DNA from 3 places in the Rhizobium sp. CAU 1783 genome. Region 1 is predicted to be linked to each of the others. Evidence: predicted binding sites of a transcription regulator. Region 1 holds the regulator's gene; each other region holds the start of a gene.
What was found. The regulator PhoB, encoded in region 1, activates phosphate uptake and scavenging genes when phosphate is short. The targets are predictions, from matches to a motif close to TGTCATNNANCTGTCAT.
Positions count from the first base shown of each region.

Region 2: the regulator PhoB is predicted to act here: its motif matches at 3,771-3,787, upstream of ACX93L_RS16900 (DUF2794 domain-containing protein).
Region 3: the regulator PhoB is predicted to act here: its motif matches at 3,400-3,416, upstream of ACX93L_RS07130 (TIGR03364 family FAD-dependent oxidoreductase).

Region 1 is NZ_JBTOLM010000002.1:500,196-509,868, forward strand. It holds gene pstC (phosphate ABC transporter permease subunit PstC) at 1-1,449, shown strand, start outside; gene pstA (phosphate ABC transporter permease PstA) at 1,446-2,771, shown strand; gene pstB (phosphate ABC transporter ATP-binding protein PstB) at 2,784-3,599, shown strand; gene phoU (phosphate signaling complex protein PhoU) at 3,646-4,359, shown strand; gene phoB (phosphate regulon transcriptional regulator PhoB) at 4,390-5,073, shown strand; gene ACX93L_RS09215 (GcrA family cell cycle regulator) at 5,157-5,699, opposite strand; gene ACX93L_RS09220 (acetylornithine transaminase) at 6,130-7,341, shown strand; gene argF (ornithine carbamoyltransferase) at 7,349-8,266, shown strand; gene ACX93L_RS09230 (Hsp33 family molecular chaperone) at 8,419-9,408, shown strand; gene apaG (Co2+/Mg2+ efflux protein ApaG) at 9,458-9,673, opposite strand, start outside.
Region 2 is NZ_JBTOLM010000004.1:98,838-108,510, forward strand. It holds gene ACX93L_RS16885 (aspartate-semialdehyde dehydrogenase) at 1-174, opposite strand, end outside; gene ACX93L_RS16890 (MFS transporter) at 753-2,636, shown strand; gene ACX93L_RS16895 (GNAT family N-acetyltransferase) at 2,787-3,344, shown strand; gene ACX93L_RS16900 (DUF2794 domain-containing protein) at 3,349-3,747, opposite strand; gene ACX93L_RS16905 (LysR substrate-binding domain-containing protein) at 3,860-4,801, opposite strand; gene chvE (multiple monosaccharide ABC transporter substrate-binding protein) at 4,973-6,043, shown strand; gene mmsA (multiple monosaccharide ABC transporter ATP-binding protein) at 6,160-7,695, shown strand; gene mmsB (multiple monosaccharide ABC transporter permease) at 7,695-8,906, shown strand; gene araD1 (AraD1 family protein) at 8,916-9,673, shown strand, end outside.
Region 3 is NZ_JBTOLM010000002.1:82,039-91,711, forward strand. It holds gene ACX93L_RS07120 (N,N-dimethylformamidase beta subunit family domain-containing protein) at 1-807, opposite strand, end outside; gene phnX (phosphonoacetaldehyde hydrolase) at 1,314-2,093, opposite strand; gene ACX93L_RS07130 (TIGR03364 family FAD-dependent oxidoreductase) at 2,090-3,217, opposite strand; gene ACX93L_RS07135 (alkaline phosphatase family protein) at 3,503-5,005, shown strand; gene ACX93L_RS07140 (ribonuclease D) at 5,117-5,743, shown strand; gene ACX93L_RS07145 (DUF6665 family protein) at 5,768-6,079, opposite strand; gene ACX93L_RS07150 (hypothetical protein) at 6,297-6,599, shown strand; gene ACX93L_RS07155 (nicotinate phosphoribosyltransferase) at 6,603-8,000, opposite strand; gene ACX93L_RS07160 (hypothetical protein) at 8,271-9,673, shown strand, end outside.

The DNA.
Region 1 (9,673 bases):
GGCGTTGTCGCCTATCTTCTCGCGACATCGAGAGCCAGCAGCCTGGCTGCCGGAAAGCCGTCCAATCTTCATTCGCGGTATGGCTACCATGGTTCGTTCGCCGCGATCGCCGCGGTGCTTCCGGCCGTGATCCTGCTGGGCCTCTGGTCCGCTGCTGCGCCGGGTCTCATTGAAAATCGGGTGCGCGCCACCTTCCCTGAAGAGGTGAAGGCTCTCCCCGAGGCAACCGTCAATCTGAACTACGGCATGATCAACGCGATTGCCCGCGGCTTCCGCCTGCTCGATGCATCGGAACGCGAAAAGGTCGCCACCATGCCGGCGGCCGATATTCGCGCGCTGCTTGCCGACAAGGGCGTGCCACTTGCCGACGATCCGCAGCCCTACATGCTGACCGCCGCCCAGACGCTGATCGTCGACAGTGATTTCAACAAGCTCGTGATGACGGGTGCCGTGATCGCTGTTTCCCTGGTCGGCGCATTCCTCGGCCTTCGAGCCGTCGCACCTCGCTTCCGGGCGCGCAACCGCGTCGAGCAGGTCATGCTGGTCGGTCTGGTTCTCGCATCCTCGATCGCCATCCTGACCACGGTCGGCATCGTGCTCTCCATGCTGTCCGAAGCAACCCACTTCTTCCAGATGGTTCCCGCTTGGGAGTTCTTCTTCGGCACCGTCTGGGATCCGCGCTTCGCGGCGGCCGGCTCCACGGACTCGTCCGGCCAGTTCGGCCTGATCCCGCTCCTTCTTGGAACGCTTTACATCGGCTTCGTGGCGATGTTGGTCGCCGTACCCGTCGGCCTCTTCTCGGCGATCTACATGGCCGAATATGCCTCGCCGCGTTTCCGGTCGATCTCCAAGCCGCTGCTTGAGGTTCTCGCCGGTATCCCGACGATCGTCTACGGCTTCTTCGCCATGACCACTGTCGGTCCCTTCCTGCGCGACATCTCGGCCCAGCTGAACGGTCTTGCGACCGGCAACTACGTCAACTTCATCCAGGCCCAGAGCGTTCTGACTGCAGGCTTCGTCATGGGTATCATGCTGATCCCCTACGTCTCCTCGCTGTCGGACGACATCATCACGGCCGTCCCGCGTGCCCTTCGTGACGGCTCGCTGGGCCTTGGTGCTACGCGCTCCGAGACGGTCAAGCGGGTCATCCTGCCCGCGGCGTTGCCGGGCATCGTCGGCGCCCTGCTGATGACCGCCTCGCGCGCTATCGGCGAAACCATGATCGTCGTGCTTGCTGCTGGTGTTGCTGCCCGCATGCAGATCAATCCTTTCGAGCCGATGACTACCGTGACGGTCAAGATCGTCAATCAGCTGACGGGTGACCTTGAATTCACCTCGCCGCAGACGCTGGTTGCCTTCGCCCTTGGCATCACGCTCTTCGCCATCACGCTTTGCCTCAACATCTATGCGCTCTACATCGTGCGCAAATACCGGGAGCAGTACGAATGAGCCAGGTCGTTACCCCCGTGCCGGGTCTCAACACCGCCGCCGCCGCGCCCGTGCGCCGCGATATCGGCATCAAGCGCCGCTACCGTGCCGAACGCCGCTTCCGTGCCTATGGCATGGCCGCCATCGCCTTCGGCTTGATCTTCCTGTTCATCCTCGTCGCGTCAGTCACGTCCAGGGGCTACACCGCCTTCCTGCAGTCGAAGATCACGCTGCCGATCGAGTTCAGCGAGAAGGTTATCGATCCGAAGGGTGTTCGCGCCACCAATCCGAACACGCTGGTCATGGCGAACTATCCCGTGATCGCGCGCAACGCTCTTGCAACGGCCCTTGGCCTTGATCCCGCCGACAAGACGATCGCCAAGCCGGTGACCGAGATGCTGTCCGATAGCGTCCGCGTCCAGCTGCGCGACATGGTCATCGCCGATCCGTCGCTGATCGGCAGGACGGTACCGGTGGCGCTGCTCGCCAATGCGAACATCGACTCCGCCTTCAAGGGGCAGATCGATCTTTCGGTCGATGAAGGCAACCGCAAGGTCTCCGACCGCCAGATCGGCTGGATGAACACGCTGGCCGAAAGCGGCGCGTTGTCCAAGCACTTCAATACCGGTCTCTTCGTCAACGGCGCCTCCAGCCGTCCGGAAGCCGCTGGCGTCGGCGTGGCGTTGATCGGCTCGGCCTACATGATGCTGATCGTGCTGGTTCTGTCCCTGCCGATCGGTGTCGCGGCCTCGATCTATCTTGAGGAATTCGCCCCGAAGAACCGCTTCACCGACCTGATCGAAGTGAACATCAACAATCTTGCCGCCGTTCCGTCGATCGTCTTCGGTCTGCTCGGCCTCGCGGTGTTCATCAACTTCGCCGGCCTGCCGCGCTCGGCCTCGGTCGTCGGTGGCCTGGTTCTGACCCTGATGACGCTGCCGACCATCATCATCGCGACGCGCGCAGCCCTCAAGGCCGTGCCGCCGTCGATCCGGGCCGCAGCGCTTGGCCTCGGCGCATCGAAGATGCAGACCGTGTTCCATCACGTCCTGCCGCTCGCCATGCCGGGCATCCTGACGGGCACGATCATCGGCCTGGCACACGCCCTCGGCGAGACCGCTCCGCTGCTGCTCATTGGCATGGTGGCGTTCGTCGCCGACTATCCGGGCACGCCGCTCGATCCGTCGACCGCCCTGCCGGTTCAGATCTACCAGTGGGCGAACGAGGCCGAGCGAGCTTTCGTCGAGCGAACCTCCGGAGCGATCATCATTCTGCTCCTGTTCCTTCTGGTGATGAACGTGGGTGCAATTCTGTTGCGGCGACGCTTCGAACGGCGCTGGTAGAGGGAGTTAGACATGAACATGATGTCGGAAGCAGCAGTTGAAAAGGCGCTGGATCAGAAAATGACCGAATCCAAGTACAAGATGATCGGCAAGGACGTCTCCGTTTACTACGGCGAGAAGCGCGCCCTTTTCGATGTGAACCTGAACGTTCAGGAGCATACCGTGACCGCCCTGATCGGGCCGTCCGGTTGCGGCAAGTCGACCTTCCTGCGGACGCTGAACCGCATGAACGACACGATCGACGGCTGCCGCGTCACCGGAAAGATCACGCTCGACGAGATGGACATCTACGATCCGTCGATCGACGTCGTTGAACTGCGCGCCCGCGTCGGCATGGTCTTCCAAAAGCCGAACCCGTTCCCGAAGTCGATCTACGAGAACATCGCCTACGGTCCGCGCATTCACGGTCTGGCTCGCACCAAGGCCGAACTCGACCAGGTGGTCGAGACGAGCCTCCAGAAGGCCGGTCTGTGGAATGAGGTAAAGGACCGTCTGCAGGAATCCGGCACCGGCCTCTCCGGCGGCCAGCAGCAGCGCCTGTGCATTGCCCGTGCCGTCGCCGTCAGCCCGGAAGTCATTCTCATGGACGAGCCGTGCTCGGCGCTTGACCCGATCGCGACCGCCAAGGTCGAGGAACTGATCCACGAGCTTCGTTCGAACTTCACCATCGTCATCGTGACCCACTCGATGCAGCAGGCGGCGCGTGTTTCCCAGCGTACCGCGATGTTCCATCTTGGTCTGCTCGTCGAAGAAAACGACACGGACAAGATGTTCACCAATCCGGACGATCAGCGTACGCAGGACTACATCATGGGCCGCTTCGGCTGATGTCCGCCGCGCTGTGATCGCTCTTTCAATTCAGGGATAAACGAACATGTCTTCATCGCATATCTACTCGGCCTATGACGAGGAACTGAAATATCTGATGCGCCGCATCTCCGAGATGGGCGGTCTTGCCGAGCAGATGGTCGGCGACAGCGTGCGCGCGCTGGTGAATTCCGACGGTGCACTCGCCCAGAAGGTCATCTCCGACGACGTGATCATGGATGCCGCCGAGCGTGAGATCGGCGACAAGGCCATCATCACCATCGCCCGCCGCCAGCCCGTCGCGGCCGACCTTCGCGAAATCATCGGTGCACTGCGTATCGCCAACGACCTGGAGCGCGTCGGCGACCTCGGCAAGAGCAATGCCAAGCGCGTCATGGCCGTGCAGGCGACCGGCGTTCCCCGCAAGCTCGCCCGCGGCATCGAGCACCTGAGCGAGCTCGCTCTGGTCCAGCTCAAGGAAGTACTAGACGTGTACACCTCGCGCTCGGCCGAAAAGGCCAAGTCGATCCGTGATCGCGACGAGGAAATCGACGCCATGTACACCTCGCTCTTCCGCGAGCTCTTGACCTACATGATGGAAGATCCGCGCAACATCACCAGCTGCACCCATCTTCTCTTCTGCGCCAAGAACATCGAGCGCATCGGCGACCACGCGACCAACATCGCGGAGACGATCTACTACATGACGACGGGCGCCCAGCCGGAAGGTGAGCGACCGAAGGAAGATCTGACCGCCACTGTTGGCGCCGTCACCGAATAATCGATCGCATTCGAGAGGTTATCGAAACCGATGCTGCCGAAAATAGCTGTCGTCGAGGACGAGGAAGCGCTGAGCGTGCTTCTGCGCTACAATCTTGAAGCGGAAGGCTACGAGGTCGAGACGATCCTGCGCGGAGACGAGGCCGAACTGCGCCTGCAGGAACGCGTCCCGGATCTCCTGATCCTCGACTGGATGCTGCCGGGCGTCTCCGGCATCGAGCTTTGCCGCCGGCTGCGCATGCGCCCGGAGACCGAGCGCCTGCCGATCATCATGCTGACGGCACGCGGTGAGGAAAGCGAGCGCGTTCGCGGCCTTGCGACCGGCGCCGACGACTATGTCGTCAAGCCGTTCTCCACGCCGGAACTGATGGCGCGCGTGAAGGCGATGCTGCGCCGGGCGCGTCCGGAGGTGCTCTCGAGCGTCCTGCGCTGTGGAGACATCGAGCTGGACCGCGAGACCCATCGCGTACACCGCAAGAGCCGCGAAGTGCGCCTCGGTCCGACCGAGTTCCGCCTGCTCGAGTTCCTGATGGCGTCGCCGGGCCGCGTCTTCTCGCGCTCGCAGCTGCTTGATGGTGTCTGGGGCCATGACATTTATGTCGACGAACGGACCGTCGACGTGCATGTCGGTCGGCTGCGCAAGGCGCTGAACTTCTCCAACATGCAGGATGTCATCCGCACCGTGCGCGGCGCGGGCTATTCGATGGAAGCCTAGCTTCCGTCAACCTCTTGACAACAGAATAAAAAAACGGGCCGTAAGGCCCGTTTTTCGTTTGTCTTGGCGTGTGTCGGGCGCCTTCAGCGGGCTGCCGCTGCGGCCGCCCGGCGACGCTCACCCACCGGCTGGTATGCGAGCTTGGCGTGGTAGTTGCAGTAGGGCGACGTGTCGGCGGACTCGCAGCCGCAGAAGTGGAAGTCGTCCTTCATCGGATCGCCGATCGGCCACTTGCAGGTGCGTTCGGTAAGTTCAGTCAGGGCGAGCTTGCGGGAAATCGGCAGCACGACGTTGGTGGAGCGCGAGATTTGGATCTCCTCCAGGCCGTCGATCTCGATCTCTTCCTTGAGCAGGTTCGCGCCGGCGGCACGGGTGACCGTGCGGGTCGTCGTGGTGTTGCGGGCGGTGTAGTTCGGGGTGCGCTGCGCTCCCGCCGGACGCTTTGCTGCGCGAACCGTGGTCGTGCTGCCGCCGGCCTTCGCACGGCCCGGGAGGTTGAGGCGATGCACCTTGCCGATCACGGCGTTTCGGCTCACGCCGCCCAGTTGTGCTGCGATCTGGCTTGCGCTCAAGCCTTCCGACCAAAGGCGCTTGAGTTTTTCAACTCGCTCATCAGTCCAGTTCATGCTATATCTCCGCCGCTCGCGCTGTGTGATGGCAGAATCGCTCACCGTTGCTTCGGATGAATCCGAAACAAACTTGCCTCGATACTGTCGGTGACTATTTCCGCCGCATGCAATCAATTTATTGATTATTAACCTAGTGCCGGGCTGACTCGCTGACAAGAGTCGGGCGAATCATCGGGAATCGATTTTAAAGTTTTCCCCAACTTGCTACCTGCCCGTGTTGATCTCGACCGGGCTCCTCAAGTCCCGTCGTTGCGACTTCCGCGTACCCGAAAATTCCGCTGCACTGCGCTGTTTCGTTGACAGGCAAGGCTGAAATGATGATAGTGCGACCCGCCGCCGCAAGGCGGCATTTTTGATTTTTCGGACCCTGTTTGGAAAGTCGAAGTCGCCCCGTTCCGTCACGCTCTCCAGAAGGAGTGTTTCCGCCATGGCTGAAGCCTCGCCACTCTACCAGACCTACATGCGCGCACCCTTGCGGTTCGAGCGAGGCGAGGGTGTCTGGCTCTTCACTGAGAATGGCGAGCGCTATCTGGATTTTGCCGCCGGCGTCGCGGTGAATTCTCTTGGCCACGCGCATCCGCATCTGATCGAGGCGTTGACGGCACAGGCCGGCAAAGTCTGGCACCTGTCCAATCTCTACGACGTGCCGGGCCAGGAGACGCTCGGCCGCCGCCTGACCGAAGCGACCTTCGCCGACCGCGTCTTCTTCACCAATTCGGGTGCCGAGGCGCTGGAATGCGCGATCAAGACAGCCCGGCGCTACCATTTCTCCAAGGGGCATCCCGAGCGCTTTCACATCATAACCTTCGAAGGCGCTTTCCATGGCCGCACGATTGCGACGATTGCCGCCGGCGGCCAGGAAAAATACCTCGAAGGTTTCGGACCCAAGGCGCCGGGCTTCGACCAGGTTCCCTTTGGTGATCTCGATGCGGTTCAGGCCGCGATCACCGACGCGACGGCAGCGATCCTGATCGAGCCTGTGCAGGGTGAGGGTGGTCTCCGCGCCGCATCGAACGAATTCCTCCGCGCTCTGCGCAAAATTTGTGACGACAACGACCTGCTGCTGATCTTCGACGAGGTCCAGTGCGGCGTCGGCCGGACCGGCAAATTCTTCGCCCACGAATGGGCCGGCGTCACGCCGGACATCATGGCGGTCGCCAAGGGTATCGGCGGCGGTTTCCCGCTCGGCGCCTGCCTTGCCACGGAAGAGGCGGCTTCCGGCATGAAGGCCGGCACGCACGGCTCGACCTATGGCGGCAATCCGCTTGCCATGGCGGTAGGCAATGCCGTGCTCGATGTCGTGCTGGCCGATGGTTTCCTGGACCATGTTCGCGACGTCGCGCTGGTCTTCCGCCAGGGGCTCGCTTCGCTGAAGGATCGCTTCCCGGATATCATCGAGGAAATCCGCGGCGAAGGCCTGATGATCGGCATCAAGGCAAAGATCCCGAACAGCGAACTGCTCATGGCCATGCGCGACGAGCATCTGCTCGGCGTACCTGCCGGCGACAACGTCATCCGGTTGCTTCCGCCGCTGGTCACGACGGCAGAAGAGGCGCGCGAAGGTCTGGCGCGCATCGAAAAAGCGGCTGAGCACCTCCACGAGAAGCTCGCTGTAACAGCTCAGAACGAAGGCAGGTAAGCAAGAAATGGCATCCGCGAAGCATTTTCTCGACCTCTCGGCCATGACGGCGCCCGATCTGCGCCTGATCCTGGAGGATGCAAAGACCCGCAAGCAGGCGACCAAGGCCGGCTCTGCCGACAAGCCGCTGGCCGGCAAGATGCTCGCCATGATCTTCGAAAAGCCGTCGACGCGCACCCGCGTGTCCTTTGATGTCGGCATGCGCCAGTTGGGTGGCGAGACCCTCTTCCTGTCGGGTACGGAAATGCAGCTGGGCCGCGCCGAGACGATCGGCGATACGGCCAAGGTGCTGTCGCGCTACGTCGATGCGATCATGATCCGCACGACCGACCACACGCGCCTTCTTGAAATGGCCGAACATGCAACCGTACCGGTGATCAACGCCCTGACGGACCTGACCCATCCGTGCCAGATCATGGCTGATATCATGACCTTCGAGGAGCATCGTGGCCCGGTCAAGGGCAAGACGATCGCCTGGACCGGCGACGGCAACAACGTATTGCATTCGCTCGTCGAAGGCTCGGCACGGTTCGGCTATCGGATGAACATGGCCGTGCCCATGGGGTCCGAGCCCGACGACAAGATCCTCAATTGGGCGCGTGATAACGGCGGCAACATCATGCTGTGCCATGATGCGGAACGAGCCGTCGAAGGTGCCGACGCGGTGGTGACCGATACCTGGGTATCGATGAACCAGGAGCACAAGGCGCGCGGACACAACATCTTCCAGCCCTTCCAGGTCAACCAGGCCCTGATGAAGCACGCCGGCACCGACGCCCTGTTCATGCATTGCCTGCCGGCCCATCGCGGTGAGGAAGTGACCGACGATGTCATCGACGGTCCGCAGTCGGTGGTGTTCGACGAGGCTGAAAATCGCCTGCATGCGCAGAAGTCGATCCTGGCCTGGTGCCTGGGCGCAATCTGAGCGCAGACCCATCGAGCATGGGCGGATCACGCGGCTGAGCGCACGTCTCGCCGCGCTTGACCTTTGTCGGTCCGCTTCCCATTTGTGCGGATGAGAAAGAGGCCCCTGTGGGCCTCACGTTGTTTGAGCGCTGCGGCGCCAGGAGTAAAATCATGACGAACAGGCCTGCCGAGCTTGGCGAATTCGGTTTCGCCGGTGATGACCGGGTCGTACCCTTCCAGGTGGAAGGGCTCGACGTACGCGGTCGCGCCGTGCAGATCGGTCCCCTGCTGAACACCATCCTCTCACGCCACGATTATCCGACCCCGGTCGCCCGGCTGCTTGCCGAAGCGATCGTGCTCACGGTGCTGATCGGTACGTCGCTCAAGTTCCAGGGCAAGTTCACGGTGCAGACCAAGAGCGACGGTCCGGTCGACCTGCTGGTCGCTGACTTCACCACGCCCGAAAACGTGCGCGCTTATGCTCGTTTCGACGAAGAGCGTCTTGCCGAAGCGATTGATGCCGGTCGGACTTCTCCGGAAGAACTGCTTGGCAACGGTGTGCTCGCACTCACCATCGATCAGGGCAACTTCATGCAGCCCTATCAGGGCATCGTTCCGCTCGATGGCGCTTCGCTCGAGGACATCGCCGGCGTCTATTTCCGCCAGTCTGAACAGATCCCGACGCGGGTACGTCTCGGCGTGGCCGAATTCTTCGACCGTGACGCCGAAGGGCGCCCGCGCCGCAGCTGGCGGGCAGGCGGCCTGATCGCCCAGTTCCTCCCGGAAGCGCCGGAGCGCATGCGCCAGCCGGATCTTCACGGCGGTGACGGCGATGAGGGTGGTTCCGCCCTCTCGGAAGACGACGCATGGGCGGAAGCGCGCATGCTGGTCGAGACGATCGATGCGGATGAACTGACCGATCCGCAGATCGGCGCGGAACGTCTTCTCTTCAGGCTGTTCCATGAACGCGGTGCACGCGTCTTCGAACCGAATGCCGTTTACGATCGTTGCAGCTGCTCGCGCGACAAGATCAAGGGCGTGCTGGGGAACTTCTCGGAAGAGGAGATCGCCGCCAGCGAGACCGACGGTGTGATCACGGTCACCTGCGAGTTCTGCTCGTCGAGCTACCGTTATGAAGCGCAGGAAGTGCTGAGCGCCTGAGTGGCTCACGACAATGGAGGGGCGGGAACCACGTGTCCCGCCTCTTCTGTCAGTTCAGGACGCGCAGCATGCCCGGCGCATCGAGCGAAAAGGCCGGGATTTCAACGTCGAAGACGTCGCCGTCGTCGGTTTCCATCTGGTAGTGGCCGAACATCATGCCCGAGGGCGTGTCGAGCGGGCAGCCCGATGAGTATTCATAGGTATCGCCCGGACGAAGGCGCGGCTGCTCGCCGATGACGCCCGGTCCATTCACCTCGTCCACCTG
Region 2 (9,673 bases), on a different contig from region 1:
TTCCAGGTTTTGAACCTTCAGCACCTTGTCGCCGAAGGAGACTTCGGTGCCCTGGGAGCGGGCAGATGCCAGAGCCACAACCTCGTCGGCAGGAAAGCCGCGTTCGGCGAGAATGTTGAGCATTTCGCGCCCGACATTGCCGGTAGCGCCTGCGATTGCGATCTTGAAACCCATTTACATGCTCTCTTTCTGTCTCTCCGCGGTATGGTGAGGGGGAGAGCCGCGCATTGCGCGTCTTCCTTGTCCCCGGCCGTGCCGGGGAGAGAGCGGGGGCCAGAGACGTCAGACGGTTTTCGTCGTCGTTTTGGCCTTGGTCGTGGACGAAGCGGGGAGACGCATCGAGATCCCGGCGCTGAGCGCCAGGGCAAACCTGTCTGCGAAGTGCGAGCAGAACGAATGCATGAAGCGAATCCTTATTCCGGCCGAGCTATTAAAAGGTTTTTGCGGAGAGTCAAGCAAGAGCCGCACCGATTCCCTCGATTCCCAAGTTCGCACAACCCTTTGGGTGCAGTGCAGCAGTTTGGCGCGCCTGTGAATTGTATGTCGCAAATTGGCGACAAAAGCGGTTCTATTTTCTTATTTGCGTCGCTCATCAAGCCTCACGTTAGACTTAAGTCATAAGTCCAAAGCATCTCTCTTGATTTCTTCTGTTTTCTGCCAGTGTGTAAACAACCCGTAACCGCGACAAAGCGACCCGGAGGAGTGGTGGGTCGGCGGACCACGGGGAACCTGATTTTTGTGGAGGAATAGCAATGGCAAATGTCGCAGCCGTCACCGGCTCGCCCAGAGGCATGACCGCCGAAGAGCGCAAGGTTATCTTTGCGTCGTCTCTCGGTACGGTTTTCGAGTGGTACGACTTCTATCTTTACGGTTCACTGGCGCTCTATATTGGCGCGACCTTCTTCTCTCAGTATCCGGAAGCAACGCGTAACATCTTCACCTTGCTCGCCTTTGCTGCGGGCTTCCTTGTCCGTCCGTTCGGCGCGCTGGTTTTCGGTCGCCTGGGCGACCTGGTCGGCCGCAAGTACACCTTCCTTGTCACCATCCTCATCATGGGCTTGTCGACGTTCCTGGTCGGCCTTCTGCCCGGCTCGGCAACGATCGGCATCGCTGCTCCAATCATCCTGATCGCACTTCGCATGCTGCAGGGTCTGGCCCTTGGCGGTGAATATGGCGGTGCCGCCACCTACGTGGCCGAACATGCCCCGCACGGCCGTCGTGGCTTCTACACCTCGTGGATCCAGACGACCGCAACGCTCGGCCTGTTCCTGTCGCTTCTCATCATTCTCGGTATCCAGACCGCAATGGGCAAGGAAGCCTTTGCTGCCTGGGGCTGGCGCATTCCGTTCCTGCTTTCGGCACTCCTCCTCGGCGTTTCCGTCTGGATCCGCATGAAGATGAACGAGTCCCCCGCCTTCAAGAAGATGAAGGAAGAAGGCACGCATTCCAAGGCTCCGATCTCCGAGGCCTTCGGCCAGTGGAAGAATGCCAAGGTTGCCATCCTCGCTCTCGTTGGCGCCGTCGCCGGCCAGGCCGTGGTCTGGTATTCCGGCCAGTTCTACGCGCTCTTCTTCCTGCAGAACGTTCTGAAGGTCGACGCGCAGGCTGCGAACATCATGGTCGCCATCGCGCTTGCCATCGGCACGCTCTTCTTCGTCGTGTTCGGCTGGCTCTCCGACAAGATCGGCCGCAAGCCGATCATCATGGCCGGCCTCCTGCTCGCCGTTCTCACCTACTTCCCGCTCTTCAAGGCCATGACCCAGTTCGGTAACCCGGCTCTGGCAACGGCCCAGGAAAATATCCGTGCGACGGTCACTGCCGATCCGGCAGACTGCAACTTCCAGTTCAATCCGACCGGTACCGCCAAGTTCACCACGTCGTGCGACCTCGCGACCTCGACGCTGACCAAGAACTCGGTTCCCTATGACGTCGTTGCCGGCCCTGCCGGTGCGGTTGCCACGATCAAGATCGGCGATGCGACGATCGAGAGCTATGACGCCGTCAAGGCCGGCGATCAGGCCAAGGCGAGCGATGCCAAGATGCAGAAGGGCATCAACCTCGCCCTGCAGGCCAACGGCTACCCGCTGGTTCGTGCTGCAGCAACGGTTCCGGAAAGTAAGCTCGACGGCTTCGTCGCCGCCAATTCGGAGCTCTCGCTTGACGCAGCTGCAATCCGTGCGGGCGAAAAGGCAATGGTTCCCACCAGCAAGCTCGTTGCCGACAAGGTCCTGACGGCCGAAGAAGCCGCTGCTGCGGGCGCCGCAGAAGTCCCGGTCTACACCATCGCCAACGCCGGTGCGTTCAAGATGGTGGCCGATCCGGCCCAGGTGAACTGGACGGGCGTCATCGGCGTGCTCACGATCTTGATGATTTACGTCACCATGGTCTACGGCCCGATCGCTGCCATGCTCGTCGAGATGTTCCCGACCCGTATTCGCTACACTGGCATGTCTCTGCCGTACCACATCGGCAACGGCTGGTTCGGCGGTCTTCTCCCGGCAACGGCTTTCGCAATGAGCGCCGCCAAGGGCGATATCTACTACGGCCTCTGGTATCCGGTCATTATCGCCGGCGTCACCTTTGTCATCGGCATGATCTTCCTGCGCGAAACCAAGGACAACGACATCAACGGCTGATCGGCGCGATGTCCGAACCAATGGAGCCCGGTGCGAAAGCGCCGGGCTTTTTCGTGGCCCGAGCCCTGTCTGGCTTCTCTGGTCGTGTTGCTTGAAGTACCCCTGCGGCTGTGAAAGAGTGGATCATTCCTGCCTCCTGACGGTGATCCCATGACAATCAGCCTTCGACCCGCCGACGTCTCCGACATTGCGGCGATCACCCGCATCTACGCGGATGCGGTGTCGACCGGAACGGCGAGCTATGAGCTCACGCCACCCGATGAAGCGGAGATGGCCAAGCGCTTTTCGGCGATTACCGGGCAGCGCTATCCCTATCTCGTGGCGACTGCCGAGGATGGTGCGATGCTCGGTTATGCCTATGCCTCGGCCTTCAGGACGCGACCCGCCTATCGCTGGCTGGTCGAAGATTCCATCTATATAGCGGCTGAAGCCCGCGGCCGTGGGATCGGCCGCCTGCTGCTCGAGGCACTGGTGAAGCAGTCCACCGATCTCGGCTTTCGCCAGATGGTCGCCGTGATCGGCGGGGCGAGCCTCGCCTCGATCGCCGTCCATCGCGCCTGCGGGTTCCGCATGGTTGGGACCCTGAACGGAACGGGCTTCAAGCTCGGCCAATGGCTCGATACGGTCTTCATGCAGGTTACGCTCGGAGAGGGCGACACGACCGACCCCGATCCGGCACGTTATCCCGGCACGCTCTTTTCCGGCTAAGACGTCAGTCGACCAGCTTCAGGGCCTTGTCGAAGACCTTGAGCACTTTTTTCAGCTCATGGCCGCGCTTCAGGATGCGCCCGTCGGCGCCGATCACCGAAAAGGCGCCCTGCTTGGCGGCGAGCTTGGGATTCTTCTCGATGCGGTAGAGCGGATACTCACCCGAACGCTTGAAAACGGAGAAGACGGCCTTCTCCTTCAGGTGATCGATGGCATAGTCACGCCATTCACCCTCTCCGACCATGCGTCCGTAAATCCAGAGGATGGCGTCGAGTTCGCGTCGATGGAAGGTGACGGGCAGGGGATCGCGGCTCTGCCTGTATTCGCGGAGGTCGACAACCGAAGCAAGGCTGGCGTCCGGGCTTTCGATGTCCTGGCGCCCTATGTCCGGCTGATCGCTCATCGATACTTCGCAACCCTGCATTCATGACGAATGGATGACAGTTTGCCTCAAGGAGGCGAAATTGCAAGCCTCGTCCGGCTGTTGCCGCGGCCGGTGCCGCAAAAGCAGGCAGTCATCCGCGTCTGCGGCTGTCGAACTCGGACATGACCAGTTCGCGCATACGGGCAGCGATCGGGGTCATGCGTTTTCCCGCGACCGTGATCAGGTGATACGGCGCCACCGCGATCGGAAGCTCGATGTCGAGCTGGAGGAGGCCCGAGCCTGTCGTGTGACGGCAAAGCAGTTCTGAGACCTCTCGCGACATCGGGGCAATCGCGTTGGAGGCGGCGAGCATCGCGATCATCACCAGCAGCGAGGTGGTGTTGACGATGTTGGAGGGGATCGCCGCGCCCTGTTCGATGAAGACGCCTTCGAGAGCCTGGCGCACCGGCGCGCCCGGGGCCTGCATGACCCAGGGGAAGTGGACGAGGTCGGCCATGGTCAGCCGTTCGGCATAGGCGAGCGGATGGCTCTGGTGGACGAGAAGGTCGACCTCTTCCGACAGGACGCCGACAATTGAGAACTGCCGGGCGTCGACACCGTTCGGAATGCGGCCGAGGACGAAATCGAGTTGGCCGGCGAGGAGATCGTTGATGAGGGCGCCGCTCGGCGCGACGTCGACATGGATGTCCGCCGCTTCCGCCTCCGCCTTCAGCGTCTGGATTGCAGGGACGACATAGCCGACCGCGCCGCCGGTCACCGCGCCGACCCGGACAGTGCCGGTCATGCCGCGCCGGATGGCCTCCACCTCGCGTGCAGCTTCGCGGATCTCCTCGAGCAGGTTCTGGGCGCGGCGCGCCAGCGCGCTGCCGATCGCCGTCGGCTCCATGCCCTTCGGGGTGCGAACGAAGATCGCGGCGCCGACATGGCGCTCGATTTCGGCCAGCATGCGGGATGCGGCCGGCTGGGTGAGCGCCAGTGCATTGGCCGCAAGACTGAGCTGGCCGTATTCGGCCACGGCACGAATCAGGCTGAAATGCTTCGGGAGCAGTCGATTTGCGAGGATATCGGACATGGCGCACATATCATTCATGGTATGCAGAAAGTCAAACTAATCATTTGATCGGTATATTCGCGGCGCTAAGACTCGCCTCGGATCAGGCGGGGCTCGTGCAGTCGCCGGTTCTCGCAGTGTTCGGTCATCAGAAGGAGCTGGGACCGGACGTATAGCCAAGGGAGGAATTCCGTGAAGAAAATTGCTACTCTTATTGCCTCTGCCGCACTGGGCATTTCGATGCTCGCGTCGCAGGCGATTGCGGAAACTAAGGGAATTGTCGGTATCTCGATGCCGACCAAGACATCGACGCGCTGGATCTCGGACGGCGAGACGATGGAGAAGCTTTTCAAGGAAGCCGGTTACGAGCCGGACCTGCAGTTCGCGGATGACGACATCCCGAACCAGCTCGCCCAGATCGAAAACATGGTCACCAAGGGTGCCAAGGTTCTCGTCATCGGCGCCATCGACGGTACCACGCTGTCGGACATCCTGCAGAAGTCGGCCGACGCCGGCGTCAAGGTTATCGCCTATGACCGTCTGATTCGTGACTCTGGTAACGTCGACTACTACGCCACCTTCGACAACTTCCAGGTCGGCGTTCTCCAGGCAACCAGCCTCGTTGACGGTCTGAAGGCCAAGTTCGCCGACACCAAGCCGTGGAACGTCGAACTGTTCGGCGGTTCGCCGGACGACAACAACGCCTTCTTCTTCTACGACGGCGCGATGTCGGTCCTGCAGCCCCTGATCGACAGCGGCGACATCGTCGTCAAGTCGGGCCAGATGGGCATGGAACAGGTCGGCACGCTGCGTTGGGACGGCACCGTCGCCCAGGCTCGCATGGAGAACCTGCTGTCCTCGACCTACACCGATGCCAAGGTCAACGGCGTTCTGTCTCCCTATGACGGTCTGTCGATCGGCATTCTCTCGGCCCTGAAGGGCGTCGGTTACGGCTCGGGCGACATGGCAATGCCGGTCGTCACCGGTCAGGACGCCGAACTGCCGTCGGTCAAGTCGATCCTCGCCGACGAACAGTATTCGACCGTGTTCAAGGACACCCGCGAACTCGCCAAGGTCGCCGTCAAGATGGTTGACGCTGTGCTCCAGGGCAAGGAGCCGGAAGTCAACGACACCAAGACCTACAACAACGGTGTGAAGGTCGTTCCGTCCTACCTGCTGAAGCCGGTCGCCCTCGACAAGGCCAATGCCAAGGACGTGCTCACGTCTTCGGGCTACTACACCGCCGACCAGATCGACAAGTAATCGTCTGATCGACATTCGGGTCCGCGACGCGTCGCGGACCCTTTTCCCGTAGAGACTAGGGAGCTCGCGCTTCGGCTTGACGATATCGTCGCCGAACCTGCGCCGGAATTCTGCACATGGACAACATCATTCTCGAGATGCGCGGCATCACCAAGACATTTCCCGGCGTGAAGGCCCTGGACAATGTCAGCTTCAAGGTGCGCGAAGGTGAGATCCACGCGCTGGTCGGTGAAAACGGAGCCGGCAAGTCGACGCTGATGAAGGTGCTGTCGGGGGTCTATCCCGCCGGTACCTACGAGGGCGAAATCCACTTCGACGGCGAAGTGCGTCGTTTCTCGACCATCTCCGACAGCGAGCATCTCGGCATCATCATCATTCACCAGGAACTGGCGCTCGTGCCGCTCCTGTCGATCGCCGAAAACATCTTTCTCGGCAACGAGATCGCCAGCAACGGCGTGATCAACTGGCCCGCGACGTTTGCGCGGACCCAGGACCTCCTGGCTAAGGTCGGCCTGAAGGACGCCCCCTCGACGCTCATCACGGATATCGGTGTCGGCAAGCAGCAGCTGGTCGAGATTGCCAAGGCGCTGTCGAAGAAGGTCAGGCTGCTGATCCTCGATGAGCCGACCGCATCGCTCAACGAAACCGATTCCGACGCCCTGCTCAATCTGCTTATGGAGTTCCGCAAGCAGGGCATGACGTCGATCATCATTTCCCACAAGCTCAACGAAATCCGCAAGGTCGCCGACCAGATCACCATCCTGCGCGATGGCGGCACCGTCGAGACGCTCGACTGTCACGGGACGGACGTGAGCGAAGACCGGATCATCCGCGGCATGGTCGGCCGCGCGATGGAAGACCGCTATCCGCCGCGCGAACCGAAGATCGGCAATACGCTGCTCGAGGTGAAGAACTGGAACGTCTTCCACCAGAATCATCGTGACCGTCAGTTCCTTCACAATGTCAACTTCAAGGTCCGGGCCGGCGAAGTCGTCGGCATCGCCGGTCTGATGGGCGCAGGGCGCACCGAGACGGCGATGAGCATCTTCGGCAAGTCCTGGGGGCACAAGATTACCGGCGAAGTCACGATGCACGGCAAGCCGGTCGATGTCAGCACGATCCCGAAGGCCATCGAGGCAGGGCTCGCCTACGTCACCGAAGACCGCAAGCATCTGGGTCTCGTGCTGAATAACAACATCATGCACAACACGACGCTTGCCAATCTGTCGGACGTTTCGTCGAACGGCTTCATCGACGAGCGGAAGGAGGCGAGCGTGGCCTCCGGTTACCGCCAGAAGCTCAGGATCCGCTCGCACTCGATCTACCAGGAAGCCGTCAACCTCTCCGGAGGCAACCAGCAGAAGGTCGTGCTGTCCAAATGGCTCTTCACCAATCCCGAGGTCCTGATCCTCGACGAGCCGACGCGCGGCATCGACGTCGGCGCAAAATTCGAAATCTACACCATCATCAACCAGCTTGCCGCAGAGGGTAAGGGCATCCTGATGATCTCGTCGGAAATGCCCGAACTGCTCGGAACCTGCGACCGCATCTACGTCATGAACGAAGGCCGGATCGTCGCCGAGCTCTCGAAGGAAGAAGCGAGCCAGGAATCCATCATGCGTGCCATCATGCGCTCGGGGGAGAAACACTAATGGCCATCGACACCCGCACCGAAACCCCGAAAGTCTCCGTCAGCGACTATCTCAGGAAGAACATCCGCGAATACGGCCTGCTGCTCGCGCTCGTCGTCATCATGCTGTTCTTCCAGTACATGACCGACGGCGTTCTGTTCAAACCGGTCAACATCACCAACCTGGTGCTGCAGAACTCCTTCATCGTCATCATGGCGCTCGGCATGCTGCTGATCATCGTCGCCGGACACATCGACCTGTCGGTCGGGTCGATCGTCGCCTTCATCGGTGGTATCTCGGCGATCATGCTGGTCAAATGGGGCTGGCACTTCTCGCTGGTCGTGCCTCTCTGCCTCATCCTCGGGGCTGCCATGGGTGCTGCCCAAGGCTACTGGGTCGCCTACCAGAAGATCCCGTCCTTCATCGTGACGCTCGCCGGCATGCTGGTGTTCCGTGGCCTGACCTATGTCGTGCTCGAAGGCCGCCCGATCGGTCCGTTCCCGAAGGAATTCCAGCTGCTGTCGACTGGCTTCATCCCGGACTTCCTGTCGTTCACCGATCCGGCCACCAGCCTGATCAAGAACTACGTGGCGCTGGTCGCGGTCCTCGCGCTTGTCGGCTGGGCCGTCTATTCGGGTCTCAAGAGCCGCGCGCTCAATGACAAGCACGGTACGCCGAACGAGCCGTTCGTCTTCTTCGCCGGCCAGATGCTGGTCATCAGCGCGGTCGCCATCTTCCTCGGCTTCCAGCTGTCGACCTATCGTGGCCTGCCGAACGTGCTCGTCGTGATGGGCGTCCTGATCGCCTTCTACACCTTCGTCACGACCCGATCGACGATCGGCCGTCGTATCTATGCGATGGGCGGCAACGAAAAGGCGGCCAAGCTCTCGGGCATCAATACCGAGCGGCTGACCTTCTATACCTTCGTCAACATGGGTGTGCTTGCGGCGCTTGCCGGCATGATTATCGCGGCCCGCCTCAATTCGGCGACCCCGAAGGCCGGCGTAGGCTTCGAGCTCGACGTTATCGCGGCCTGCTTCATCGGCGGCGCATCGGCATCGGGCGGTGTGGGACGCATCATCGGCGCGGTCATCGGCGCCTTCATCATGGGTGTCATGAACAACGGCATGTCGATCATGGGTATCGGCATCGACTACCAGCAGCTCATCAAGGGCCTGGTCCTGCTCGCAGCCGTCTTCTTCGACGTGTACAACAAGAACAAAGCAGTCTGAGGTAAGGGCATGTTTCTTTCGCAATTGAAGGCCGGTGGTGTGATCTGCCGCCAGGGGGAATCCGCGCACATCGTTCCGGGTTTCTCCTCGACTTATGATCTCGCGAAGGCCGCCGTCGAAGCCGGTTCGCCGCTGGCGGCCGTGATCGAAAGCGCAGGTGCCGGCGACAGCGTCGATCTTGCGGCTCTTGCGGCCTCCGGTAAGCTTGACTGCCCGGTTCGGCATCCCGATGCCGCCCACATGTTCCTCACCGGCACGGGGCTCACCCATACCGGATCGGCTTCAGCCCGCGACAGCATGCACGCCGACACCGTCGGCATGAGCGACTCGATGAAGATGTTCCGCATGGGCCTCGAGGGCGGCAAGCCGAAGGCCGGCGAAACCGGCGTCCAGCCCGAGTGGTTCTACAAGGGCACGGGCGTCAATGCTGTTGCCCCGGAATCGCCGCTGGTATCTCCCTCCTTCGCGCTCGACGGTGGCGAAGAACCCGAGATTGCCGGCTTCTACCTGATCGGCAAGGACGGAACGCCGTTCCGCATCGGCTTCTCGCTGGCGAACGAGTTTTCGGACCACGTCACCGAGAAGATCAACTACCTCTACCTTGCCCATTCCAAGCTGCGGCCCGCCTCCTTCGGCCCCGAAATGCTGGTCGGCCCGCTGCCGGCCCATGTCGAGGGCACCTCGCGCATCCTGCGCGGCGGGCAGGTGATCTGGGAAAAGCCGTTCCTGTCGGGCGAGGACAACATGTCCCACACGATTGCAAACCT
Region 3 (9,673 bases), 420 kb from region 1:
ATGCAACTCGTGCTGGGTGGCGAGATCCACGCCATAGCCGGCCCTCTCCGCCCAGCGGAAGAAGTGGCTGTCATAACTTGCCCAGCCCGCCGAGGCATATTTCTTGGAATGCCCCGTCGCATAGGCCCATTCCATATGCGGATAGCGCGGCACGGTGCCGGGCGGCATGTCGACTTCGAGCGGCACGCGAGGCGCCTCGGGCGGCAACACGACGAAGCCCCGGCACCATGGCCGTTGTGTGCTGACACGCACGGAATACTGGTTGCGGTCAGGCCCGGTGATGCCTTCGTAATGATTGGAACCGCCCCAGGTGTTGTAGGCCGTCCAGGTGCCTGTCGCCGCGATCTGCAGTATCCGTCCCGGCCGGCGCGCCACCGGCGGGCGAAGGATGAAAAGGTGGTGGCAGCGGATGGGCGCGCCATCGCGCCCTTCGGCCGTCAGCGTCAGGCGATAGGCGCCTGATGGCCAGTCTTCCGGGATGGCGAAGGAGAAGCTGTCCTGCCAGCCGCAGCCATCGACGGAGCAGTGTTCAGGGGTCTCCTGCCAGTGGGACGAGAGATTTTGCCGCGTGAGGACGAGGGTATCCGTGGCTCCGTCCCGGGCCACCAGGAGGTCATAAGCAGGAGCGGTGGAACTGACGAAGAGGGTGACCGTCTCGCCCGGCGCATAGGAAAAGCGATCCGAGTAGCACCAGATCTCGCCTCGTTCGCCGTCCATGCCCGGATACTCGTAGTAGTGGGTGCGGACCGCCTTGTGCCTCTGCGCGGCATCCAGGCCGTAATCGGGAAATGTCTTGGGCAATGCCATCGGTCGGTCTCCGGAAGGGAACGTCGCGGGCGACGCATCCATCGCACTTGGCGCGGTTTCACAGAGCATCCTTCAGGCGAGGACATTTTTCAAATAGATCGCTGCAATGGCGATCATAGATTACATGAATGATGTGGCTGGGATATCGGGTCCGGAAATGAAAAGAGCCCGGCGCGGGAGGAGGTGCGCCAGGCTCTTAAACTTGATCGGCAATTGGGAGGAGGAGTATTGCCGATCCTATCTAGCGGCGCTGGGAGGAGGAGTGCACCGCTTCGATGATTGAAATATAGCGGCATCGCTGGCGGATTGCTATCTTCGTTGCTGCAATGCAGCAGTGCGATTTGTGCATGGCTCCGCTCGTCACAAGGATCGGGATCGGCTGGAGCCAACATATTCTGGCGAGAAGATAACACTCTCTGCCTGAATTTTCATCACACTTGGGCTGAATCCGTCTTAATTTGCGCGGTTGCGCAGCGATGGCCACTGCCGGCAGGCGATGCGAGGTTTCACGCGCCCAGTGTGTCGAGGAGTCGAGGCAAATCGGCGACCGTTTCGATGACGTGGTCCGCCCCAGCCTCCTTCAACATCGTACCGATGCGTTCGTGCAAGGCCTGACGTTCCGCGGGGTCGAGAGCGGCAAGGTCGGCAGGCGTCAGCCCGGCTTCGTTACCCGAGAGCGTGAGGCCGACCGTTACGCATCCAGCGGCAACGCCTTCCGCGATGCCGGGTACGGTGTCGTCCACCTTGATCACAGCCTGCGGCGGATAGACCAGCAGGTCCACGAAACACTGATACATGCCGATTGGAGTCGGCCGGCCGAGTGGCAGGTCGTCCGCACAGATCAGATTGTCGGGCTCGTAGCCCTGCTTCGCGGCGATCGGCAGGACCCGCTTCATGATCGAGCGCGTGTAGCCGGTCGTCGAGCCGATCTTGATGCCGCGGGCTCGAAGATAGGCGCAGGCCTCGAGCGCGCCCGGTATGAGTTCGCAATAGTCGACGACCACCTCTTCGTTGAGCGGCACGAAAAGTGCGTAGACTTCATCGATGGCGGCGTCGTCCGGTGCATGACCCCGGGCCGCCTGCCAGCGGGCGGCGATGTGGGGTTCGTTGAGCATTGCGGCGATGTGCGCCCGCTTCGGCAGCCCCATCGGTTTCCGCGCATCGGCAATGGTCACCTCCACGCCGAACTTGGCGAAGGTTTCGACGAAGGCACCCATGGGTGCAAAGGAGCCGAAGTCGATCATCGTCCCGGCCCAGTCGAAGATCACTGCCTTGAACTTGCTCATGCTGTCCTCCCGTAAAGATCCTCAATGGTTTCCTCGCCGATCCCGAAAGCGGTTGAGGCACCGCACCCGCTGGTGACCACGGCGATGCGAACAGAATCAGATGGTTTGTCGGTGAAGCGCCAGTTCTTCGCCGAGGCATAGGTGCCGACCCAGCGTTCACGGATACGGCGTCCTGGAAGATTGAGCACGCGGTCGAGTTCGCCGAGGATCAGATCGTCAACCGCCTCGGATGCGAAAGGATCGGGTGTCGCGGCGTAATGATGGCTGTCGCCGACGACCAGCGATCCGTCAGCCGACTGTGTGACGATCAGATGGATGCCATTCTCCCGCTCCGCCGCAAGGTCGCTGTCGAGGCGGGCTTTCAGCCGTTCCGCCTCCGGCAGTTCTGAATAGCCGAGATAGCGGCCGAGCCCGAGATCCGACATCACGGCTGTCTTGAAGTCGAGCGGTGCAGTCGGCTGGACGCGGAGCATTTGCAGCTTGCACCGTGTCGCGCCGTAGGCGGCAACTCGTTCGGGAAAGAGTGCCGTGAAGTCGTCACCGGGACAAACCACCGCCGCCTCGGCTTCGACGAGACCCTGCGAGGTGGCGATATGAGGCGGCTCGACGGCGGTGACAGTGGTACCCCAGCGAAACTCGACGCCATGCCTCTCTGCAAGATAGCGGGTCAGCAGCGGAATGGCGGTTCGCGATTCGACGCGTACCTCGTGCGGACTGTGGAGAACCCATCGGCTTGCCGGGGCGCGAAGTGCCGGAACGAAGCCGCTGGCTTCCTCATGTCCCATCCTTCGGCAGCCTTCCCCCATCTCCGTGCGCAGGAAGGCGTCGATGACGGCTTCCGATTCCTCGAGCCGCGCTGCAAGGATCATGCCCCGCTGCAGGACGGCGATGCCGGCATCTCCGACAAGGCCGGCCCAGATCTCGCGGGCGCGCCGCGCCTTGGTCCAGCAGTCGCCTGCGCCCTGGCCGGTGACCGTCACGAATCCGAAATTGCGCACCGAGGCGCCGTTCGCCTGGGCATCGCGGTCGATCACGACCACCTTCTTGCCGCGGCGCGCGGCAGCCAGCGCATGGGCGAGGCCGACAATGCCGGCGCCGATGACGGCAAGATCATAAGTGGCCATGACGTTTCCCCGTCTGTCCGAAGGCTGCACCGAACCGGCGCATCGCGCGCCGGAACCCCGAAAGATTCGATCCTGCCTATGGTCTCTGTTCATAAAGGGAATGTGACGGTTCACGAGCGTGCCAGTACTCTGTTCGGCGCTGGGGTCGGCCGTGATACGCGGTGGACGGAATTTTACGTCGCTGTCATCGTATTTTCATTTGCATATTGATCGAAGGCGATGAGACTGCGCCGTCGCCGGGCGGTATCTTGTGCCCGTACCGTTTTTTCCCCTCGGAGCATTTTCATGAAGCCGAATATTTTGCTGATCACCGCTGACCAATGGCGCGGGGATTGCCTTTCCGCGGTCGGACATCCGGCGGTGAAAACGCCCAACGTCGATGCGCTCGCAGCCGAGGGCGTGCTCTTTCGGCGCCATTATGCCGGAGCGGCACCCTGCTCGCCGGCGCGCGCTACGCTTTATACCGGCCTCTATCAGATGAATCATCGCGTCTGCCAGAACGGTTCGCCGCTCGACGCGCGCTTCGACAACGTGGCGCTTGCCGGCCGCCGCGCCGGCTACGATCCCACCCTCTTCGGCTATACCGACGTTTCGCCCGATCCCCGTGCCGTTGATGCGCAGGATCCGGTCCTGACCACCTATGAAGGCGTGCTCGCGGGCTTCACCGTCGGCCAGATCCTGCTCGAGCACGAGCGCCAGTGGCTGAGCTGGCTGCGCTCCAGAGGTCACGAAGATGCCTGGACGCGCGACGTGCATGGCAGCGGCGAATTGGGAGCCGCTCCTGCCTATGGCGCCGACGAGACGCAGACGGCATTCCTCACCGACGCCTTTCTCGCCTGGCGCGAAATCCAGGATCGCCCCTGGTTCGCCCACATTTCCTATCTGCGGCCTCATCCTCCCTTCTGCGTGCCGGAGCCTTACAACAGCATGTTCGCCCCCGGCGACGGACCGGCCTATGCCCGCGCCGCCAGCCGTGCCGAGGAAATGGCGGTTCATCCCTTCACCCGCTACGCCATGTCCCAGCAGACCAAATCCAGCTTCGTCCATGGGGCCGAAGGTCCGGTCTCCGACTGGACTGCGGAGGATTTCGATCGCATTCGCGCCGTCTACTACGGGATGATCGCGGAGGTTGACGCGCAGTTCGGGCGGATCGCCGCCGCCTTGCGCGAAAGCGGCCAGTGGGAGAACACGCTCGTCGTCTTCACCTCCGACCACGCCGAGATGATGGGGGATCACTGGAGCCTCGGAAAGGGCGGCTATCAGGACGGCAGCTATCACATCCCGCTGGTGATCCGTGATCCGTCCGCCTCGGATGTTGCCGGGCGCCAGGTCGATGCATTCACCAGTGCCGCGGACATCATGCCGACGCTCTGCGAACGCCTCGGGCTTCGCCCGCGCAATCACCAGGACGGCAAGTCCCTACTGCCGTTCACGCAGGGCGGCGCACCTGACGGCTGGAGAGATGCGGCATTCTTCGAGTTCGACTTCCGCGACGTGGTCGACGGCGAGCGGGAAGCGCATTTCGACCTGCACTCCAACCAGTGCAACCTCTCGGTCGTCCGCGACAAAGCGTTCAAATATGTGCATTTCGCCGGCTTGCCGCCCTTGCTCTTCGACCTGGAGAAGGATCCCAACGAACTCGTCAATGTCGCCGAGGACCCGGCCTACGCGATGACCCGCTTGCGCTATGCCGAGAAGCTCCTGTCGCTCAGGGCCGCGCATCTTGATCAGACGCTCGCCTATACAGAGCTTACCCCGGAAGGCCCGGTCAGCCGACCGACCGTCTGAGACGCATTGTCGGGCAAGGACGTCTCCACCTTTGCGGTGAAAGCGGTAGTGCTTGGCGCTGCTTTGGGCTATAGCCAGCGCCAAGACATTATCCGCGATCTGGAGATTTGGATGGCCGCGACGATCCGCTATCACGAGGGTGACATTTCCGCAGCCGATGCGGCGCGCTATACCGGCGCGATCGCCATCGACACCGAGACCCTCGGCCTGGTGCCGCGCCGCGACCGGCTCTGCGTCGTGCAGCTCTCGCCGGGCGACGGCACGGCCGACGTCATCCGCATCGCCGCGGGACAGAAGGAGGCGCCAAACCTCGTCGCCATGCTGGCGGATCCGAAGCGCGAGAAGATCTTCCATTTCGGCCGCTTCGACATTGCGGTGCTTTTCCACACCTTCGGCGTCACCACGACGCCCGTCTTCTGTACCAAGATCGCCTCGCGGCTCAGCCGGACCTATACCGACCGCCACGGGCTCAAGGACAATCTGAAGGAGATGCTGGAGGTCGACATCTCGAAGGCGCAGCAGTCGTCCGACTGGGCGGCCGAGATGCTGACCCCGGCCCAGCTGGAATATGCCGCCTCCGACGTCCTCTATCTCCATGCGCTGCGGGACAAGCTGACGGCACGCCTCGTTCGCGACGGCCGCATGGATCACGCCAACGCCTGTTTCGAGTTCCTTCCGACCCGGTCCAAGCTTGACCTGCTCGGTTGGGAAGAAACGGACATCTTCGCCCATAGCTGACCGCCTGTTCGGAACCCTCTCCTATCAGCGAACGACCCCGAGCCGGGCGACCACATCCTTGGGAATGGCGTAGCGGCGGATCGCATCGGCCTGATCGCGCATGCCGCAAAGCTCGCGCTGGATGAACAGTGCAAACACGGCATCGGCCGCTTCGTTCAGGAGGCCACCGATGTCGAGGGCCTGCGATCTCGCTTTCTCTAGCGCCTCAAGTTCCGCCTCCACCCTGCGGCCGGCACGGGCCAGCGCGTCCGCCTTTTCCACCGCAAGCTCGTAGTCCAGCGCGGAGAGCGTTCCGGATCGGCCAGGTGACAGAGAGGAGGGCGGGCGAAGGCTCATTCGGTTTTCCTGAGGCAACGCTCCCAGGATGGCCGTCATCCTCGACGGGTTCAAGAGGCCTTCAATTTGCCGATCGTCAATTAAGCTTTCTTAAGCACTTCGTCGCATGATGTTCGCGCGGACACGGAGGGTAGATTTTCCGTGTCTTCGTCAGCCTCGAACTAGCGATGTGAATGCGGCCACGATGGAAGCATCGAGCATACTTTTGGACAGCGTGTTGCGTAGCGGAACGGCCCCGCCTGAAGGCAGGTTCTCCGCAGACGGCCCGGCCGGCGATATCTTTGGCGAATGGCTCGACCAGGCCGACACCCCGGCATTTGCGGGGGCGGCGGAGCAATGGAGTGACGAGGAAGAGTATGCCGCACCCGAGGAGCCAAAAGCCGCCTATGTGCCGGCGACCTGGCTCGATGCGGTGGCGCTGGAACACACCGAAAGCTATGTCCCGCCCGTCGACATGATTTCGGCCGTCAATTCCGACGATAACGGCCTCTACCGGATGTTCAGGAACATCTCGCCCTGAAACTCAGTGCGGCATGGCGTCGAAGGCATGCCTGCGCACGTCCTCGAAACTCCATTCCTTGAGAAGACGGCCGTTTTCCCAAACCGGCACCAGAAGGTTTTCCCGGAGTCCGAGCTCTTCCAGCGGAACGCCGGCAATTTCCCCCTCGTCGCGATAGACAGCCTGCCGGCCTCCGCTCGGCACCTTTTCGCGCGGATTGGCCGGACGCCGGCCGATCGTCTGCCAGTTTCCGTCGGACGCTAGCATGGCGCTGGTGCGAAAAGTGAAGGAGAGCGTATCGCGGCTCACCTTCTGTAGCAGCGTCGAGCCTATGCCGAACGAGATGTTCTCCGCCGAAAAGCCCATTGCCTCGAGCCGACCGAGGATCATCTGGATATCCTGATGCGTCACCCCGTCGGACTGGATCACCCGGACATTGTCATCCAGCACCTTGAAGCCCTTGCCGTTGAGATGAGTACCGTAGGCATAGGCGAGCTGCGCGACCACCTGCACCGGCGTGTCGATCGGATCGCCGCTGTCCGGGCGCACGACCAGTGTCGCCCCGGCCGCGCGGACCTTGGTCTGTAGCGTCTTGCCCCAGACTTCGGCGACGGCGTTGTTGAGGTCGTAGCTGTCCGACACCACCGAATAGGCGCCGAAGCGTGCGAAACGGTCGATCATGTTGGAGAAGGCATCGGTCTCCCGGCTCTGGCCCCAAGCCGTCATCGTCGTGTGTTCGGAGGCGGGAATGGAGCGCCCGGCCATCAGCGCGCCGTAGTAGCGCCGTGCGTGCCGGACACCCGCAAGCGAGTCCGAAATGTGGAAATGGACGAGGTGGGCCGCACCGCCAAGTCCTGTCTGTTCGAGGCTCGTCGTGCTGCGCCCGCCGAAATCGCTGATCATGCGCGGGATGAGTTCTTCGGCCCGGTCGCTGGTCCGCTCCAGGAACGGCGCAATCATCTGGCGCAGCCGCCAAGCCATGGTCGTCACCGTTGAGGGATACCAGACCGCCCGAAGAAGCGCCGTTTCCATGTAGGAGGTGAGCCACGGCAGATGGGGATCGGTGTTCGAGATCTGCACCAGAGGAACATCGCGGCGCACGGCGAGGCCCTCCGGCAGGGCTTCGATGCGAATCGGCAGGTATCCGCCGTGCACTTTCAGGATATGGACCCATCCGGCGCGATCAAAAGGCTGGCCGTTCAGCGTGGCCACCTCTTCCGCCTCGTCGATGTCAGCGGTGGTGATCGGTTTGCCCAGGTATTCCTTCAGGAACATCTGCAGACCGAAGAACATGACCTCGGGCTTGTAGGAGTGCCCCCGCGTCGTGACATATCCGGAGACTGCCCGCACGCCTCCCGGATACTGCAGAAAGTGGCCGAGCTTGTAGCTGTCGGTGTTCAGAATGAGATTCTGTTGGTTCATCGTGCAGCTTCCGGCGCGAAGGAATGGGAACTTGCCTCTACGCAAAAACGCTTGCTCCAAGCTGTAGGGTAATCCGGGCGGGGCGGCAATGCGCAGGATTTCCTAATATGGCTTAGTGATTTGTTAACCATTGTGACGCAGCATACGGAATCATTAGTGAGGCAATGTCTTCTGCAGGCGCCGTCGCCATGTCGACGGAGGTTATGAGCCGCATGAGCGGCGCGCTGTTGCCAATGATCTTTCAGCCTTGTTGCCCGATGGGGAGCGGCCATGCTGCCACCAGTCAACGCCGTCGTAAACGCGTCTATCTCCTATCAGGATCACCGTGCCTCGCAGGAGGATGCGGGTCGCGCGGCTGCGAAGACGCAGGGCATGCCTTTGCAGGCCGCCATCGGCGTGGAGCCGAACAATGCGATCGCCGGCCGCTTGAACATTCTTCTCCTGTCCGGTCAGGAACGGATGTCGGAGAACTTTGCGACCCTCGTGACCTTTCTTGGCAAGCAGCTCCGCCTGGAGCGTGCTCCTGGCGAAACCATCAGCAGCTACGCCGGCCGCCTCGTCCAGGCGCTCGCCGATTTGCCGCCGCAGGCCCGACAGGCGCTACAGCGCCAGCTTGCCCAGATGTTCAACGGCCTGCAGCTGCGCACCCTGATGGGAGCCTTTCGCAATCCAGCCGGGCCGGAAGCGGCGACGCTCGCGATCTATCTCGAGTTCTACCGGGCAAAGGACCGGGGCGATCTCGCGGCACGCACCGTGGTGACCTCTTATCGGCAGAATGGTGGGGAAGTCCGGCCGGTCCCCTTGCCGTCGACGGTCACGGCTGCCGGGCGGAATGGTGCGGCGGCGGTTGCAACCGGCAATCCTGTTCCAGGGGTGACCGCGCCGAAAGGCAGCCGGGCCGATCCGTCGAACGATCCCCTGGACGCGGTCGCCAAGGGCCGGATCTTCTCGGGAACGAACGAAACAGCCAACGGATCGCTTGCCGCGGCAGCACTGCGCGCAATGGAACGGGCCGCTCAGGATGGCGCCGAGTTCTTGCGAGGACTGTTCGCAGCCCCTGAGGCTTCAGATTCCGAGCGCGCCGATTCAGGTCTTCATGAGCATCACGCACGGCTTCCGCAGGCTTCCGGGCAATCCGGTGACGACCCGGTGTCGTCCGAGATTCGGACCGCGTCATCGACCGACGGGGCCTTCCAGCCGCCAGATGTCCAAGCCGTAGACGAAGAGCTCCCCCTGATGCGGCCGGATGATAACCGACCGCGGCCAGCCATCGAGTATGAGCATGGGACGGGTACAACTGCTGATGCCCGCGCAGGGACGGAGCGGCCGGTGTCCCAGCCGGGCGAACGTGCCCTGTCCCTTCTCGATCGCGAGGAATGGAAGACGGTCGTGGCACCGGACGAAAATGGGAATGCTGCGGTTCTGCCGACGGAGGAGGAGATCTTCCCCGATCCGGCCGAACTCTTGGATTTAACCCAGGCCGACGAAGCGAAATCCGACAACCCCGCCGACTTTGGGCGCCCGAGGGACGCCACCTCCGAAGCGTCGCCAAGCGCAGCGAAAGACGATGCAGCTCTCCTCGAACAGTCGTCGGAACCTCCTTCGACGGACGGAGCAATGGATGCAAGGTCCGCGGCTGCCCGTGACGTCCCGTTGGACTTGCCGCGTGCCGA